Regions from separate parts of the Actinomadura sediminis genome, predicted to be linked through region 1. Evidence: riboswitches for the same ligand, from Rfam matches in the RefSeq annotation. Region 1 holds a riboswitch; the other holds the start of a gene.
The links. A riboswitch is a leader RNA that binds a small molecule or an ion and turns the genes downstream of it on or off. The one in region 1 is predicted to bind glycine.

Region 1 (4,204 bases):
GGCGTACGCGGTGAGCGACTCCTGCTCCAGCGACCGGCGCAGCGACCGCAGCGTCCGCCCGGCCGTGCTGCGGCGCAGCCGCAGCATCCGCCACAGCCGGTACGGCAGCCCGGCGGTCTGCTGGTCGCGGTCCAGGACCCGCAGCTCCAGATGCCAGGCGCCGTGCGCGCCGCCGGGCGGCAGCGGGACCGCGTCCCCCTCGGCGGACGCCGGGGACAGCACGACGCCGTAGCGGCGCGCGTCCTCGCCGCCGTCCGCGGGATCGTCGAGCCGCGCCGCCCGCCGCGGGCACAGCCCCAGCCGCTCCAGCGCCGTCACCACCGTCATGCCCGTCGGTCGCGGGTTCGGGGTGCCGACCGCGTACAGGGTGCCGTGCCCGATCGCGCGGCCCAGGAAGTACGTCGCCGCGAGCGCCGACACCGAGGCGTAGGCGGCGGTCAGGCCGGTCAGCGCGGCCAGTCCGATCATGGACCAGGTGGCGGTCTGCCAGCGGGTCCGCCCGGCCATCCCGACCACGCTGACGAACGCGATCACGGGCGCGATGTCGGTGTGCACCGGGGCCGTGTCGGTGCCGCCCCAGATCAGCGAGTCCAGCACGCCGCCGGGCGCGGCCTGCACCACCAGGTCGTCCAGGGTGATCGTGACGGCGAACGCGATCATCGCGGCGAGCAGCGCGATGGCGACCCGCATGCCGTCCTTGTGGAACAGCCGCTCGACGGCGAACGCGATGGGCACGGCCAGCACGCCGAAGCTCGACGCCAGGGTGGCCAGCGCCAGCAGGAGCTCGGGCGCGTGGGCGGTGCCCTCGGCGATGTCGGTCTGGATGCCGTGCGTGGTCTGCTGCGCGAACGACACCAGCAGCATCACCACGGCGAGCCCGGCGCAGGACACCCCGAACCGGATGGCGTCGGACGGGCGGCGGATGCGGTCCGGCTGCGCGGGCTCGTCGACGGGCACGCCCGCGGAGGCGCCTCGCCTCGGGCGCACCGCGCCATCCTGCGTCTGCGTCACCCGTCGCCGTCCCGGCCGTCCGTCATCGTGATCAGCGTCCCAGAACGGGCCGCGCCCGGTCGAGCGGCGGACCCCCGTCCGGCCGTCGCTCCGTCCACCCGTCGCCCCTCGTCGTCCGTCCCGTCGCGTCCCCGGCGGGACGGTCATATCGTACTGTCCGGGGTACTCGCCGGTACGGCGCCGTCGCCGAGGTCACGGCGGTGAACGTCCCGTTACGGGGCCGGGACGATCGCCGGGCGCCGCGGTTGGGTAGGGTTTGTCCCGGACAGGCCGTCGACCCTGTGCGGGAGAGACCTCACGCAGCCGGCGTGGGGCGCCGAAGGGGCAACCTCCCCGGAACCTCTCAGGCAAAAGGACCGCTCGGGCGAGGCACCTCTGGAAAGCAGGCGTCGATCCCGGCGGATCGGGAACGGCGGCTCACCGAAGGGGAAACCCCGTGCGCGGGTGAAGCTCTCAGGTGCCGATGACAGAGGGGGAGACCGGCCGTCGGCCCGCGCGCCGGCGGTGGACCTGAGCGACCGCAGCTGCCAGGAGGCTCCTCCATGACCGCCCAGTTCTTCGCCCCCGTGGCCGCGCCGCAGCATCCCCGCGCCGCGTTCGCCGACCGGCACATCGGGCCGTCCGCGGCCGACCGCGACCGGATGCTGGCCGCCATCGGCTACTCGGGCGCGAAGGCGCTGATCGACGAGGCGGTCCCCGCCGCGATCCGCACCGCCCGCCCGCTCGACCTGCCGCCCGCGCTGAGCGAGACCGCCGCGCTCGACCGGCTCCGCGAGCTGGCCGCCCGCAACACCGTCCTCACCTCCATGATCGGCCTCGGCTACCACGGGACGATCACGCCGGGCGTGATCATGCGGAACGTCCTGGAGAACCCCGGCTGGTACACCGCGTACACCCCGTACCAGCCGGAGATCTCGCAGGGGCGCCTGGAGGCGCTGCTGAACTTCCAGACCGCCGTCGCCGACCTGACCGGGCTGCCGGTCGCGAACGCGTCCATGCTGGACGAGGGCACCGCCGCCGCCGAGGCGATGGCGCTCGCGCACCGGGCGTCCCGGCGCAAGGAGCCCGGCCGGTTCCTCGTGGACGCCGACGCGCTGCCGCAGACGATCGAGGTCGTCCGCACCCGGGCCGTCCCGCTCGGGATCGAGGTCGTGGTCGCCGACGTGTCCGGCGGGCTGCCCGACGGCGACTTCTTCGGCGTGCTGCTGCAGTACCCGGGCGCGTCCGGCGCCGTCCGCGACCTGGCGCCGCTGTCCGCGCAGGCGCACGAGCGGGGCGCGACGGTCGTCGTGGCCGCCGACCTGCTCGCGCTGACGCTGCTGCGCCCGCCGGGGGAGTCGGGCGCCGACATCGCCGTCGGGTCCGCGCAGCGGTTCGGCGTCCCGTACGGCTTCGGCGGCCCGCACGCCGGGTACATGTCGGTCGGCGACGACCTGCGGCGGCAGCTGCCGGGACGGCTCGTCGGCGTGTCCGTCGACGTCGACGGGGCGCCCGCCTACCGGCTCGCCCTGCAGACCCGCGAGCAGCACATCCGCCGCGAGAAGGCCACCAGCAACATCTGCACCGCGCAGGTCCTGCTCGCCGTGATGGCGAGCATGTACGCCGTCTACCACGGTCCCGAGGGGCTCGCCGCGATCGCGCAGCGCGCGCACCGCCGGGCCGCCGAGATCGCCGACGGTCTCCGCCGCGGCGGCGTCGAGGTCGTGCACGGCGCGTTCTTCGACACGGTCCTCGCCCGCGTCCCAGGCCGTGCCGCCGAGGTCGTCGCCGCGGCCCGCGAGCGCGGCGTCAACCTGCGGCAGGACGGTCCCGACCGGGTCGGCGTCGCCTGCGACGAGACGACGCTGCCCGAGCACGTCACCGCCGTCCTCGAGGCGTTCGGGGTCCCCGCCGGGGACGCCGGCGAGGTCGCCGGCGCGATCCCCGCCGACCTGCGCCGCGAGAGCCCCTACCTGACGCACCCGGTCTTCCACGCGCACCGCTCCGAGACCGCGATGCTGCGCTACCTGCGCCGCCTCCAGGACAAGGACATCGCCCTCGACCGGTCGATGATCCCGCTCGGCTCCTGCACGATGAAGCTCAACGCGACCGCCGAGATGGAGCCGATCACCTGGCCGGAGTTCGCGAACGTCCACCCGTTCGCCCCCGTCGACCAGGCCGCCGGCTACGTCGAGCTGATCGGGGAGCTGGAGGCGAACCTCGCCGAGATCACCGGGTACGCGAAGGTGTCGGTGCAGCCGAACGCCGGGTCGCAGGGCGAGCTGGCCGGGCTGCTCGCCATCCGCGGCTACCACGCGTCGCGCGGCGAGGAGCACCGCGACGTCTGCCTGATCCCGTCGTCCGCGCACGGCACCAACGCCGCGAGCGCCGTCATGGCCGGGATGCGCGTCGTCGTCGTCAAGTGCGACGAGGGCGGCAACGTGGCCCTGGACGACCTGCACGCCAAGATCGGCCGGCACGGCGACCGGCTCGCCGCGATCATGGTGACGTACCCGTCCACGCACGGCGTGTTCGAGGAGACGATCACCGAGGTGTGCGAGGCCGTGCACGCGGCGGGCGGCCAGGTGTACGTGGACGGCGCCAACCTCAACGCCCTCGTCGGGCTCGCCCGCCCCGGCGAGTTCGGCTCGGACGTCTCGCACCTCAACCTGCACAAGACGTTCTGCATCCCGCACGGCGGCGGCGGGCCGGGCGTCGGCCCGATCGGCGTCCGCGAGCACCTCGCGCCGTTCCTGCCGAACCATCCGCTGCGCCCGGAGGCCGGCCCGTCCGGCACGGGCGTCGGCCCGATCTCGGCGGCGCCGTGGGGCTCGGCGGGCATCCTGCCGATCTCGTGGGCGTACATCGCGATGATGGGCCCGGACGGGCTGCGCGCTGCCACCGAGGGCGCGATCATCGCCGCGAACTACCTCGCCGCGCGCCTCGCCCCGCACTACCCGATCCTCTACACGGGACGGAACGGCCTCGTCGCGCACGAGTGCATCGCCGACCTCCGCAAGATCACCAAGGAGACCGGGGTCACCGCCGAGGACGTCGCCAAGCGGCTCATCGACTACGGCTTCCACGCCCCGACCCTGTCGTTCCCGGTCGCCGGCACCCTGATGATCGAGCCGACCGAGAGCGAGGACCTCGCCGAGCTCGACCGGTTCTGCGACGCGATGATCGAGATCCGGCGGGAGATCCAGCGGGTCGC
Region 2 (4,204 bases), on a different contig from region 1:
GTGACGATGTCCGCGTGCGGGACGGGCGAGGGGTGCAGGCCCGCCGCGACGAGGCCCGCGAAGTGCGCCATGTCGACCATGAGCAGGGCCCCGACGGAGTCGGCGATCTCCCGGAACGCCGCGAAGTCGAGCTGCCGCGGGTACGCCGACCAGCCCGCCACGATCATCTTCGGCCGGTGCTCGGCGGCCAGCGAGGCCACCTCGTCCATGTCGACCCGGCCGTCGTCCGCGCGCACGTGGTAGGGCACCACGTTCAGCACCTTGCCGGAGTAGTTCAGCCGCATCCCGTGGGTGAGGTGCCCGCCGTGCGCGAGGTCCAGCCCGAGGATCGTGTCGCCGTGCTGAAGCAGCGCGAAGTACACGGCCGTGTTGGCCTGCGCGCCGCTGTGCGGCTGGACGTTCGCGTGCTCGGCGCCGAACAGCTCCGTGGCGCGGTCGATCGCGAGCTGCTCGGTGACGTCCACGTACTCGCAGCCGCCGTAGTACCGGCGCCCCGGGTAGCCCTCGGCGTACTTGTTGGTGAGGACCGACCCCTGCGCCTCCAGCACCGACGTCGGCGCGAAGTTCTCCGACGCGATCATCTCCAGCGTCGACTGCTGGCGCCGCAGCTCGGCGCCGACGGCCTCGGCGACCTGCGGGTCGGCCTCGGCCAGCGAAGCGTAGAGCGACACCGTCACGCCTCCTCGACGAGCTTGTCGTAGGCGGCCGAGTCCAGCAGGTCGCCCGGCTCCTCGGAGATGCGCACCTTGAAGATCCAGCCCTCCCCGTACGGGTCGTCGTTGATCACGCTCGGCTCGTCCACCACGCTCGTGTTGATCGCCGTGATCTCGCCGCTGACCGGGGAGTACAGGTCGCTGACCGACTTGGTCGACTCCACCTCGCCGCAGGGCTCGCCCGCCTCGACGGTGTCGCCCTCGGACGGCTGCAGCTCGAGGTAGACGATCTCACCGAGGGCCTCGGCGGCGTGGGCCGTGATCCCGACCGTGACGATGCCGTCCTCGGGCGCCTGCCCGGCGCTGTCGAGGCCGGCCACCCACTCGTGCTCCTCGCTGTAGCGGAGCTGCTCCGGAACGCTCACGTTGTTGCTCTCTCTTTCAAGGACGCTTGTAGAACGGCAGGGCGACCACGTCGACCGGTTCGGTCCGGCCGCGGACGTCCACGGCCAGATCGGACTCCTCGACACCGGTGTCGAGGTACGCCATGGCGATCGGCTTGCCCAGTGTGGGCGACGGCGCGCCGCTCGTCACGACGCCGCACGGAGCGCCGTCGGACGTGACGACCGCATACCCCTTGCGGGGCGCGCGACGCCCCCGCGCCACCAGTCCCACGAGCCTACGGCCCGCGGGGGTCTGCGCCTGCGCCGCCAGGGCGTTCTTCCCGACGAAATCGACGGGCTTGTCCAGTTTGACGACACGGCCCAGCCCGGCTTCGAACGGGGTGGTCTCGGCCGTCAGCTCGTTGCCGTACAGCGGCATCCCCGCCTCCAGCCGGAGGCTGTCGCGCGCCGCGAGGCCGCACGGGACGACGCCGTCCACGGCCGCCAGCTCCCGCCACAGCCGCTCGGCGTCGCCCGCGTCGACGAACAGCTCGAAGCCGTCCTCGCCCGTGTAGCCGGTGCGGGCGACGAGCGCGTCGACGCCCGCCACCTCGGCCGCCAGCACGGCGTAGTACCTGAGGTCGTCCAGCGGCGCGCCGGTGAAGCGCTCGAGGATCCCCTGCGCGCGCGGGCCCTGGAGCGCGACGAGCGCGTACGCGGCGGACCGGTCCTCGACGGCCGCGTCGAACCCGCGCGCCCGCTCGACGAGCGCGTCGTGGACGACGTCCGCGTTCGCGGCGTTCGCGACGACCATCCACGTCTCGTCCGCGAGCCGGTACACGATCAGATCGTCGAGGACGCCGCCGTCGGGCGCGCAGATCATCGTGTAGCGGGCCTTGCCGACCTTCATCGGCGACAGGTTCCCGACGAGCGCGTGGTCGAGGGCCTCCCCGGCGCCCGGCCCGGCGAGGAAGATCTCCCCCATGTGGGACAGGTCGAACAGCCCGGCGCCGGTGCGGACGGCGCGGTGCTCGGCCGTCTCGCCGGCGTAGCGCAGCGGCATCATGTACCCGGCGAAGTCGACGAGGTGCGCGCCGAGGTCCGTGTGGACGTCGTGCAGCGGCGTTCTCTTCGCGTTGGGATCGGCGGACATCGGTTCGGCTCCTTCGTCACGGGCGCGACGTGGTCCATCGTCCCACTCGCGCACCGGGCGTCTCGGTGCCTCCCCCTCTGTCATCGGCGCCTGAGAGTTTCACCCGCGGCCGGACGTCCGAGCGGACGCCGCGCGCCGCGGGCTTTCACCTTCGGCGGGGGACCGGGGTCCCCGCTTTCCAGAGGTCGCCTGGCCCGTGCGGTCCATGGGCCTGAGAGGTTCCGGGGAGGATTTGCTCCTTCGGCGTCCCGGGCCGGCTGCCGGGGACTCTCCCGCACGGGATGAACGGCTTTCGCGTCAGGCTAGCAGCGGCGTCGCCGCCTCGACCAGCCCCGGGGCCGGCCGGCGGGCGGGTCGGTGGAGAACTTCCTCGCGCACGCCCCCATCGCCTTCCCGACCCGCGCTGTCCGCTCCCAGGGGCGGATTCCCGGGGCATCCGGACGGCCCGCCGCATGACGTACGCTGAGTTGGTTCCTGGAGATCACCCCGCCGGGCGGGGGTGCGGACGACCGGAGGGCGTGACGCATGGGCTGGCTGGCCGGCGTACTGATCCTTTTCTTCGGCCTGATGGCGTCCATCGCCCTGCACGAACTGGGACACTTCTCCTTCGCCAAGCTGTTCAAGGTGCGCACCACCCAGTTCATGGTCGGTTTCGGCCCCACGCTGTGGTCCCGGCGCAAGGGCGAGACCGAGTACGGCATCAAGTGGATCCCGCTCGGCGGCTACATCCGGATGATCGGGATGCTCCCGCCCCGCAAGGGCGACAAGCCCGGCCAGATCCGGCAGATCAGCACCGGCCCGTGGCAGGGACTGATCGAGTCGGCGCGCGGCGCGGCCCTGGAGGAGGTCCGGCCCGGCGACGAGGACCGCGTCTTCTACGTCAAGCCCTGGTGGCAGAAGCTGCTGATCATGTTCGGCGGGCCCGCGATGAACCTGCTGCTCGCGGTGGTGTTCTTCGGGATCCTGATCATGGGCCTCGGCACGTACGTGAGCAAGCCCGTCATCCATCAGGTCTCCGACTGCATCATCCCGACGAGCCAGGCCGCGGAGGTCGACACCTGCCCCGCCGACGCCACGCCCACCCCGGCGCGGCAGGCCGGGCTGCAGGCCGGCGACCGCGTGGTCTCCTTCGGCGGCACTCGCATCGAGGACTACGAGCAGCTCCAGCTGCTGATCCGCGACTCGGCGAACAAGACCGTCCCGGTGATGATCGAGCGCGACGGCGAGAGCATGCGGCTGGACGTCCCGATCACGCAGAACCGGTTGCAGAGCCTGGACGACCCGGACAAGGTCGTCACCGTCGGCTTCCTCGGCATCACCCCCGTCCGCGAGCTCGAACGGCAGGGGCCCGGGGCCGTCGCCGAGCACATGACCGACCTCACCGGCCGGACCGTCGAGGCGCTGCTCCACATGCCGCAGAAGATGGTCGGCGTGTGGGAGGCGGCGTTCGGCGGCGAGGAACGCGACCCGAACGGGCCGGTCGGCGTCGTCGGCGTCAGCCGGTTCGGCGGCGAGGTCGCCGCGTCCGACGCGCTCACCGGGCAGGAGAAGGTCTCCTACTTCGTCATGCTGCTCGGTTCGCTGAACCTCGCGGTCGGGCTGTTCAACCTCGTCCCGCTGCTCCCGCTGGACGGCGGCCACATCGCCGGCGCCCTGCTGGAGGCGGTCAAGAAGTTCTTCGCGAAGATCTTCCGCAGGCCCGACCCCGGCTACGTGGACATCGCCAAGGCGCTGCCCGTCACGTACGCGATGGCGATCGTGCTGATCGTCATGGGCGGCCTGCTGATCTACGCCGACCTGGTGAACCCGATCCGGCTCATGTGACGCCGCCGCCCGGCCCGTCCGGTTCGACGTCCGGGAGCACGCCGGTCGCGAGGAACGTCTCCAGCGCCGCCATGTACGGCGCGATGTCGAGCCCCTGCGTGCGCAGCCACGCGTCCGAACCGTACGTCCCCGTGTAGCGCTCGCCGCCGTCGCAGATCAGCGTCACCACGCTGCCGCGCTCCCCCCGCGCC

Region 2: another riboswitch for glycine. It lies ahead of gcvT (glycine cleavage system aminomethyltransferase GcvT); the one in region 1 lies ahead of gcvP (aminomethyl-transferring glycine dehydrogenase).

Annotation. Positions count from the first base shown of each region.
Region 1 covers NZ_JBHTJA010000077.1:21,938-26,141, reverse strand. The annotation lists gene ACFQ11_RS27790 (lysylphosphatidylglycerol synthase domain-containing protein) at 1-987, opposite strand, end outside; glycine riboswitch at 1,286-1,380, shown strand; glycine riboswitch at 1,381-1,491, shown strand; gene gcvP (aminomethyl-transferring glycine dehydrogenase) at 1,554-4,204, shown strand, end outside.
Region 2 covers NZ_JBHTJA010000015.1:97,846-102,049, forward strand. The annotation lists gene ACFQ11_RS11340 (serine hydroxymethyltransferase) at 1-677, opposite strand, end outside; gene gcvH (glycine cleavage system protein GcvH) at 674-1,078, opposite strand; gene gcvT (glycine cleavage system aminomethyltransferase GcvT) at 1,095-2,189, opposite strand; glycine riboswitch at 2,264-2,374, opposite strand; glycine riboswitch at 2,379-2,474, opposite strand; gene ACFQ11_RS11355 (M50 family metallopeptidase) at 2,715-4,013, shown strand; gene cds1 (L-cysteine desulfhydrase Cds1) at 4,006-4,204, opposite strand, start outside.